Regions from separate parts of the Rhodococcus sp. no. 34 genome, predicted to be linked through region 2. Evidence: riboswitches for the same ligand, from Rfam matches in the RefSeq annotation. Region 2 holds a riboswitch; the other holds the start of a gene.

Region 1 (4,798 bases), on a different contig from region 2:
AGGTGTGGCACTGCGAAATCTCGGCGAGGCAATGCTCGCCGAAGTGGCGAATGTCAGACGGATCCGGCCGGTGCGGCCAAGGCTCTTTCGATCCAGACAAGACCGGACGGGCGGCGGTCGATCGCCTTACGCCCACGTCGGAAAGTCGCTACGCCGAATCGGGCCGTGCGCAGTGCACGGCCGGAAGCGAGAGAACAGCGGCGTATGGACATCACAGGCACGGTAGCAGCGCCGGCACCACTCGCTCAACCGCGTCGTTTCGAGACCCGAATCATTCAGGTAATCAGATGTCACTTCTGGACAACTCGCTCGACTTAGGCAGCACTAACCTGGCGGCATCCCGAAAACCCGATCCAGGAGCACAGTCGATGACACATGCAGACGCCTCGCGCACAACAACTCCCCCGACGACCGTCCTAAGGACCGCTGACCACAATCGCGGACTCAACGACGTTCTCGCGATCGTCGAAGCGATGGAGCGACCGAGCGATCACCTGCTGCGGATCACGGCTCGTTTGACGGAGTCGACCGACGATCCGACCTGGTCACGCCCGAATGTGACCGTACGCATGAATCTCGGGCCGGCCTTCGACGACGCTTCGCGCGTGTACACGGTGCGTTCCTACGATTCAGCGAGCGGATCGATCGTCGTCGATGTGGTCCTGCACGGACAGACCAGTCCGATGATGAGGTGGGCAGCAACGTTGGCCGTCGGTGACACCTTCGGCCTCACCGGTCCGCGGCCACACTTCTTGATCCCTGATGTTCCTGGTCGACGTATCGCACTTTTTCTGGACGGCACCGCAATACCCGCATTGCACTCGATCATCGAGCAGTTACCTACCGACGTCGTCGGAATCGGCTGGGTCACAACAGATGACGAGGTCGTCTTCGCCGAACTGCCCGCCCTCCCCGGCCTGGAGCTTCACCGCGTGAGCGCAGATCCGGCCGAGCCCGACGGCCCACTGGCGGTAGGAGCACGCGAGCTCGCCAATCCCGCGAGCTACGTCGTGTGGGGCGCCGGTGAACGCAACGAGATGCGCGCAATCCGGAAGCACTTTCGATCGACCGTCGGACTCGACAAAAACGACGTCGCGATATTCGGATATTGGAAGGAGGGCGTCAGCAACACCGAAATCGACCTCCGTCGACGCGAGAACTACGAGCGCATCCTCGCCGACGGCGGAACCCTCACCGACATCGACGACCTGGCCATCGAGATCTGATTGCCTCACACCAGCCGACCTGACCGGCGGTGCACTGCGGTGATAAGTTCCTCTGTGCCAGCGGACCTCCACACAGGGGGTCAGGGAATCCGGTGTGAATCCGGAACTGACGCGCAGCGGTGAGGGTGACCGCCCGGGCTTACGCCACTGGATGAGAATCTGGGAAGGCGCTCGGGTGGGGCGATCTCGAGTCCGAATACCGGCTGGCAGCAGGGGTCAACAGGCGCCTGTTCACACGGTAACGGGCTCCGCGAACGAGCCCCTGCGAGAACGAGATTCCATGCGTCTGTCCAGACTTCGCCTACCCGCCGCCGCCGTCGCTGCCCTGTTGAGCGCGTCGTTGGTTGCCTGCTCCTCCGACGACAGTGCTGCCCGACAATCCAACTCTTCCGAACAATCGCGCGTGACAGTCCAGAACTGTGGCCGAGACGTCACGGTGGAGCGACCGATCGAACGGGCAATCGCGGTAAATCAACCTGCAGCAGAGATGCTGTTCGCACTGGGAGTGCAGGACCGGATGGCCGGGTACGCCATGAGCGATGACGATGTCCTCCCAGAACTGCGCGAGGCGCGTGGTCAGGTCCAGGCGTTCGACACCGAGTTCCCGTCATTCGAAAGTGTCCTCGAACGCGAACCGGACATGGTCTACACGACGTTCAACTACACGTTCACCTCGGAGGGCATCGCCGACCGGATCAAGTTCACCGACCTCGGTGTCGCGACATATCAGTCACCCAGCGAGTGCACCGGTCAGGATGCCGAGCAGAGCAAGGCCCTCACGCTCGACGACTTGTACGACGAAATCGACGACGTGGCAACACTGTTCGATGTCAAGGACAAAGGTGTCGACCTCACCGAGAATTTGAAGGATCGCGCGGCCACCGCCACGGCGGCACTGGGAGCTGAGAACGTGACGCTGGCGTGGTGGTACGCAGCCACGAAGACTCCGTACTTCGCCGGGTGCTGCGGTGCACCGGGAATCATGACCGACGCGGTGGGTGCGAAGAACGCCTTCGACGACAACAAGCAGTACTGGCCCGAAATCGGTTGGGAGAGTGTCCTCGATCGAGACCCGACCGTGCTGGTGCTCGCAGATCTCGACCGCGGTGGAGACGGCGACAGTGCCGCAGACAAGATCGCGTTCCTCGAATCGGACCCGGTCGCCAGCAAGCTCACCGCAGTGAAGAACAAGCGTTACATCATCCTCGAAGGAACGACGATGGATCCCTCGATCCGCAATGTCGGTGGCATCGAACAGCTCTCCGACGGGCTGCGCCAGTTGGGTGTGGTCTAGATGTCCGCGGAGATCTGTGAACTGGTGCGTCGGTGGGACGACCAGCAGGCGGCATACATCGCCGACCGTGAGAAGCGCTTCGACGTGATTCTCGACGTCCTCGAATTGCAGCACGCGCACGCCCCGTTCACGGTTGTCGACCTGGCCTGCGGGCCGGGTTCACTGAGCGCCCGGATTCTCGAAAAGTTCGAGCATGCGAGCGTTGTGGGGATCGATTACGACCCGATGCTGCTGGAGCTCGCCCGCCAGTCGTCGACGCGTTTCGGTGACCGACTGCAGCTGATCGACGCAGACCTGGCGGGAGCCGATTGGCCGAATTCGGTGGCTGCGCCGGTTCAGGCGATAGTGTCGACAACCGCGCTGCACTGGTTGCAACCGCAGAAGCTCGTCGAGGTGTATCGGCAGTGCCGCGAACTGCTGAGCCCTGCCGGCGTTCTGCTCAATGGTGATCACTTTCGCTTCGACGGCCGATCCCCCGTCATAAGCCGATGGGCGAACGCTCACGACGAGCAGACGCAACGCTCCGCCTTTGCTGCGGGCGCTCCCGAGTGGGACAGCTGGTGGGACGAGCTGCGGGCCACTCACGGCATCGGGGCACTGACCGACGAGCGTGAGCGTAGATTCGCCGGACGTGACGCCACCGCGCCCACAGCCGTCGACTTCCAGTTGGCGGCGCTCGCGCAAGCAGGTTTTCGGGAGTCGGGGACGGTCTGGCAACTGTTCGACGACTACGTGGTCTACGGCGTGAGATGACGACAAGAGTTCGGCTGCGTGACAACCCGACGACCGTCACCCTGCTGTGGATGATCGGTGTTGTCACGCTGGCCGGATCGGCTGCCGTGGCAATCACGTTGGGGCCGGCCGGTCTGTCGGTCGGTGAGGTGGCTTCGATCGTCGTCGGCCATCTCGGCGGTACCGCGGCGGACGTCACCCCTATCCGTGACGGCATCGTCTGGGACCTCCGTCTGCCGCGTACCCTGCTCGCCGCGCTCTGCGGTGCCGGTCTCGGGTTGTGCGGTGCGATCATGCAGTCGCTGCTTCGCAATCCGCTGGCCGATCCGTTTGTCCTCGGTATCTCGTCCGGCGCCTCGACCGGTGCCGTACTGATCGTGATCCTCGGAGTCGGGTCGGGAGTGATCGGCTTGTCGAGCGGCGCCTTCATCGGCGCGGTGATCTCCTTCGCCCTTGTGTTGCTGCTCGCCCATGCGGCCGGCGGCACGCCGGATCGGGTGATCCTGGCCGGTGTCGCCGCGACCCAACTGTTCTCCGCGCTCACCTCGTTCATCGTCATCACCTCGGCCGATCCCGAGCAGACCCGCGGCGTGATGTTCTGGCTCCTGGGCTCACTCGGCGGCGCCGACTGGCTCGACGTCGCACTCTGCGCTGCGGTGGTCGCAGTCGGCCTCGTGGTCTGTCTGACTCACTCCCGCGCACTCGACGCCTTTGCCTTCGGCGAGGACGCGGCGTCGTCGCTGGGGGTGAACGTGTGGCGGGTGCGTGTGACCCTGTTGTTGGCAACAGCCTTGATGACCGCAGTGATCGTGAGCGTCGCAGGCGCCATCGGCTTCGTGGGCCTGGTCCTCCCGCACGCGGCGCGGGCTCTCGTCGGTTCGAACCACCGCCGACTCCTGCCCGCGTCCGCACTGATCGGCTCCATCTTCCTTGTCTGGGTCGACGCTGTGGCACGCACAGCCATTGCGCCGCAGGAACTCCCGGCCGGTGTGGTGACCGCGCTGGTCGGTGTGCCTGCGTTTGCCGTCATCCTCTGGAGACGGAAGGCCAGGCCATGACACTCGAAGCTACCGGCGTCAGTTGGCGGGTCGGCGGGGCGCTCATAGTCGACGACCTCGACGTCTCGCCTACAACCGGAAGTACGGTGGGGCTTCTCGGCCCCAACGGTTCGGGGAAATCGACGCTGCTGAAACTGCTTGCCGGGCACAATCGTCCGACATCCGGTGTCGTGACCCTGGACCGAACCCCGTTGTCCGACTGGAAACGCCGCGACATCGCGCGTCGGATCGCGACCGTTGATCAGCACAGCAACACCGAGATCGATCTGACGGTCGCGGAGGTAGTCGAACTCGGACGCACACCTCACCGCGGACTGTGGGGTGGGCAGTCGGATTCCGATCGCGACGCCGTTCGGGCAGCGATCGAACACACCGACCTCGCCGGCATGCTGGACCGGTCGTGGCACACCCTGTCCGGCGGGGAGCGCCAACGCGTCCAGATCGCGCGCGCCCTCGCTCAGGAACCTCACGAGTTGCTACTCGACGAG
Region 2 (4,798 bases):
TGCACACCGACGGAATTCAGGTCGCCTATCTGAAGTCTCCCGATTTCATACACGAGGCTTTCGAAGCCGGTGATCCCGGATTTGTGTACTCGGCCAGCATGGCCGGCGTTCTGGCAATCAATCAGCGCGACGATCGGGCAGCGAAGGACGAGCGCGTGCGTAAGGCGATTGTCGCTGCGGTGGACCCGACTACGTTCAACGAGCGAGTTCAGGGCGGCTTCGGCGAACCCGGCACCGACATGTTCGCGTCGTGGTCGCAGTGGCACGGATCGGTGGCCGGGAACGGCTTCGACCCCGAGGCGGCGAAGAAGTATCTCGCCGAGGCGAAGGCCGACGGTTACGACGGAAAACTGACGTACGTCGGTATGAACGATCCGGCGACGCAGCGCAGCGCACTGACGTTTCAGTCGCTCTTGCAGGCAGTGGGTTTCACGGTCGACATCACCTACGCAACCAGCATCAACGATCTGATTTCCATGCTGTACGCGAAGCATGACTACGACGTGTCCTACTTCGCGTTCAACGTGCTGGAAGAGTCGCCGTTCGTGCGTATGTACGGCAACCTGTTCAGCGAATCGCCGTCGAACATTCTCGGCTACAAGAACGCTCGGATGGACGAGTTGCTCGGCAAGCTGCAAACAGCGTCGGGCGAGGATGAGCGGCGAGCCGTCATCGACGATATTCAGACCGTGGTCAACGAGACGGCGCCGATGGCCGTGGTCAACTCCGGCAAGGTTTTCATCCCGTGGCGCGAGAACGTGCACGGAGTGATGCCGAGTGCGGACGGGATTCTGCTCTTCGGCAACACATGGTTGAGCTGACCCCCGTGCGCCTTTTTGGTAGTGCCCACTACCAAAAAGGCGCACCGGGGCTTTGCCCCTAAAGCTCCGCTCGTACCAACTTCGCGGCTTCGACGAGGTTACGCAGTGACGCCTCGACCTCGACGGAACCGCGGGTCTTCAAACCGCAGTCCGGGTTGACCCACAACCGCTCGACAGGAACAGCTTTGAGTGCCTCACGCAGGGATTCGGCAATCTCGTCGACGCTCGGCACCCGCGGCGAGTGGATGTCGTAGACACCCGGCCCGACGCCGAGGTCGAACCCGACCGAACTGAGATCGTCGAGGACCTCCATGTGTGAGCGCGCCGCCTCGATGGACGTGACGTCCGCGTCGAGGCCGGCGATGGCGCCGATCACCGCTCCGAACTCGGAGTAGCACAGGTGCGTGTGGATCGCGGTGGAATCCGCGACGCCCGAGGTAGCCAACCGGAAGGCGCCGACCGACCAGTCCAGGTAGGCGCGCTGATCCTCGGCACGCAGTGGGAGTAGTTCTCGTAGAGCCGGTTCGTCAACCTGGATGATTCCGATTCCGGCGGCCTGCAGGTCGACGGTCTCGTCTCGAATGGCCAGTGCGACTTGATTTGCCGAGTCGGCGAGGGGTTGGTCGTCGCGGACGAACGACCAGGCCAGAATGGTGACGGGTCCGGTGAGCATGCCCTTGACCGGCTTGTCGGTCAGCGACTGCGCGTACATGATCCAGTCGACGGTCATCTGTTTCGGGCGGGAGACGTCGCCGTACAGAATCGGCGGACGCACGCAGCGGGTGCCGTACGACTGGACCCAACCGTTGGCGGTGGCGAAGAATCCGTCCAACTGCTCCGCGAAGTACTGGACCATGTCGTTGCGTTCCGGCTCACCGTGAACAAGAACGTCCAGGTCCAGCTTTTCCTGGAGCGCAACAACTTCGGCAATTTCGGCGCGCATACGGTTGACGTACTCGGCTTCGTCGATCTCGCCCTTGCGCAGTGCTGCGCGAGCGATGCGGATCTTCGAGGTTTGCGGGTACGAACCGATTGTCGTCGTGGGCAGCGGCGGCAGAGAAAGCAGTTCGTCCTGGGCAGCGCGACGTTCGGCGGCGGGCGCGCGACCGGTCGCCGAGTTCAGCACGGCGGCCAGGCGTCCCCGAACACTCGCATCATTGAGTCTGCGATCGTCCTTGCGGGTCGACGCGGCCGCTCGTGCCAGAGCGAACTCGTCCTCCACCGACTCTCGGCCCTGTGTGAGAGCGGTTGCGAGAGTAACTACTTCCTTGACCTTCTCGGTGCCGAACGCGAGCCACGAGCGCAGGGCCTTGTCGACATCGGCTTCTGCGGCGAGAGTGTACGGAACGTGCAGCAGGGAGCACGATGTGGAGACGGCAAGAGTATCCACGCTGCCCAACAGAGCACCTAACGTGCTCAGTGCCGAATCCAGATCCGACCGCCAGATGTTTCGTCCGTCGACCACACCGGCGACGACCAGTTTGCGGGCGAGTTCGGGGACGGAGCCGATCGAATCCTGACCGGCCACCAGGTCGACGGCAAATCCTTCGACGCCGGTGGACGCAAGCGCGGGCAGCGCCTCACGCAGCGAACCGAAGTACGACGCCAACAGGATCGACGGCCGCTCGGACAGCGCTGAAAGCTGTTCGTACGCAGCGCGTGCCGCTTCGATTTCCTCGTCGGTGCGATCGCCCACGAGGGCCGGTTCGTCGAGCTGAACCCAGCTCGCACCGGCCTTCGCGAGCCGACCGAGTAGATCCGCGTAGAGGGGGAGTAGTTCGTCGAGTCGCGAGAGCAGCGGCTCGTCAGTGCCGACAGCCTTCGAGAGCAGCAGGAAGGTGACCGGTCCGATGACGACCGGGCGGGCTGCAATGCCGTCGGAAAGTGCTTCTGCCAGTTCGGACAAGACCTTGGACGGGTCGAGTGCGAACGTGGTGGACGGCGAGATCTCCGGCACCAGGTAGTGGTAGTTGGTGTCGAACCACTTCGTCATTTCGAGCGGCGCGATGGTGTCCGTCCCACGGGCAGCGGCAAAGTAGCGGTCCAACGGATCGGCGACCGACGCGACGCGGTCGGGCAGCGCGCCGAGAAGAACTGCGGTGTCGAGCATCTGGTCGTAGAAGGAGAAGGTATTGACCGGGACGGAGTCGAGGCCCAGGTCACGGAGGTCGGCCAAGCCCTGCCGACGGAGGTCACGGGCGACAGCCTGCAGGGCGTCGGCGTCGATGCGCCCTGCCCAGTAGCTTTCGGTTGCCCGCTTGAGTTCTCGATGAGGACCGATGCGCGGTGAGCCCAGCACGGTCGAAGTGAATGTTGTTGTCACGGAGTTTCTCCAGATTGCCAATGCATTGATGGCCACTGCCGGCAGACGGGTATACCTCACGAGACCCCGAGTTTCAGCGGGCAGCACTGCCCGCACCGCACACGAGGTCCGATGGAGATCTACACGCCCATTCCACGAGGCGGTGGACCGTCGGGCACGGCGTGCCCGACACAGTCGGCAGGTCTTCGGACTCGCGGGCACTCGATCGAGTTGGATCGAACCTACTGGCCGTCGCTTCCCAGGCGGATGCCCAGTGCACATGAACGGCGGTCGTTCCTGCTTACCGCTGCGGGACAGTCCCGGATTTTCACCGGGTTCCCTCTCACCCCGACAGCTTGCGCTGACGGAGCTTCGACGCCGGGACCGGTCTTCGGGGCTCCTCATGACCGTGCCGGGCGAACCAGCTGCATCGACCAGCATAAGGCCAACCCTCCCTGAGCAGTCAAGGAGAGTCGGCGAAGGGCGCTATGCGCGTGACATGTAGGAATTCGAGTCCGGTGGTACGCGCGGAAGATTTTCGGAGGAACGTAGATTCTCCGCCATTTCGACAAGCAGATCCTGTGAAGACGGTGAGAGGTCGACGACACGGGAGGTGAGGTTCCGCAGGCGCACGTTGTGCAGCTGTTCGAGGAGGGAGAGGTCTGCCTCGCCACCTGAGATCGCGGGCGGAGTGTGATCGGACGGGGCGTAGAAGTAGTCCGGATGGACGTTGAAGAAGTGGGCGAGGGCGGCAACCACTTCGGGTGACGGATTGGTTCGGACGCCGGTGCGCAGTTGCGACAGGTACGGCGTGGAGATACGGCAGCCGAACTCGGTCATGCCGCGAACGACCATCGCGTTGGTGACGTGAAAGTCGGCAGTCTCGAACAGCGAGTTCAAGCGTTCGTTGAACTGGTTCGACATGAGACGTCCCTTCCCCCGCTACGCACAGGCTCCGTCGATTCAATTAACTGCATCATAGCCAGGTATCGAACGATTAGCTGTTTCGGATTCTCGCGAAGCAGTCGTTTGCAGGGAAAATCCCTAGGGTAGAAGGTCCCTACTTTGAGTGATCTGGACAAATTGCCATCACGAATCGAACGGCGAACTATTTGCCGGGGAAGGCGATTCCAGACGCGCGGATCAGAGCCAGCCGTTCGACTCGGCGATTCTGACGGCTTCCGCGCGCGTCGACGCACCCGTCTTACCCATCGCGGATGACAGATGATTTCGAACCGTCCCTGCGGACAAAAAGAGCGCCCCTGCGATGGCTGCCACGGGTGCGCCGTCGTGAGCGGCGCGCAGTACTTGGGTCTCACGCTCCGTCAGAGGCGACTCGCCGCTGACGAGGCTGTCGGCCGCAAGGGTGGGATCGACGACGCGCAGTCCGGCGTGGACACGCCTGACTGCGTCGGCCAGCTGCCTGGCGGGGGTGTCCTTGACGACGAACCCGCCGGCCCCGGCGTGCAGGGCTTTGCGAAGAAATCCGGGACGTCCGAACGTGGTGACGATCAGGACTCGGGTGTCGGGTGCTGCCTCGCGAAGGGCCGCCGTCGCGGCGATTCCGTCCATGCCGGGCATCTCGACGTCCAGAAGCGCGACGTCCGGGCGGTGTTCGAGAACGGCGGACACCACCTCGTCGCCGCGACCGACCTCGGCCACCACGGACAGGTCG

The links. A riboswitch is a leader RNA that binds a small molecule or an ion and turns the genes downstream of it on or off. The one in region 2 is predicted to bind cobalamin.
Region 1: it holds a riboswitch for cobalamin, as region 2 does, so the genes downstream of both, ACYP01_RS09145 (ABC transporter substrate-binding protein) here and metE (5-methyltetrahydropteroyltriglutamate--homocysteine S-methyltransferase) in region 2, are expected to answer to the same signal.

The regions. Positions count from the first base shown of each region.
Region 1 is NZ_BAAILK010000026.1:6,639-11,436, forward strand. It holds gene ACYP01_RS09140 (siderophore-interacting protein) at 369-1,226, shown strand; cobalamin riboswitch at 1,268-1,448, shown strand; gene ACYP01_RS09145 (ABC transporter substrate-binding protein) at 1,507-2,520, shown strand; gene ACYP01_RS09150 (class I SAM-dependent methyltransferase) at 2,521-3,273, shown strand; gene ACYP01_RS09155 (FecCD family ABC transporter permease) at 3,270-4,310, shown strand; gene ACYP01_RS09160 (ABC transporter ATP-binding protein) at 4,307-4,798, shown strand, end outside.
Region 2 is NZ_BAAILK010000012.1:330,531-335,328, reverse strand. It holds gene ACYP01_RS02455 (ABC transporter substrate-binding protein) at 1-821, shown strand, start outside; gene metE (5-methyltetrahydropteroyltriglutamate--homocysteine S-methyltransferase) at 880-3,144, opposite strand; cobalamin riboswitch at 3,304-3,528, opposite strand; gene ACYP01_RS02445 (helix-turn-helix domain-containing protein) at 3,610-4,047, opposite strand; gene ACYP01_RS02440 (response regulator transcription factor) at 4,267-4,798, opposite strand, start outside.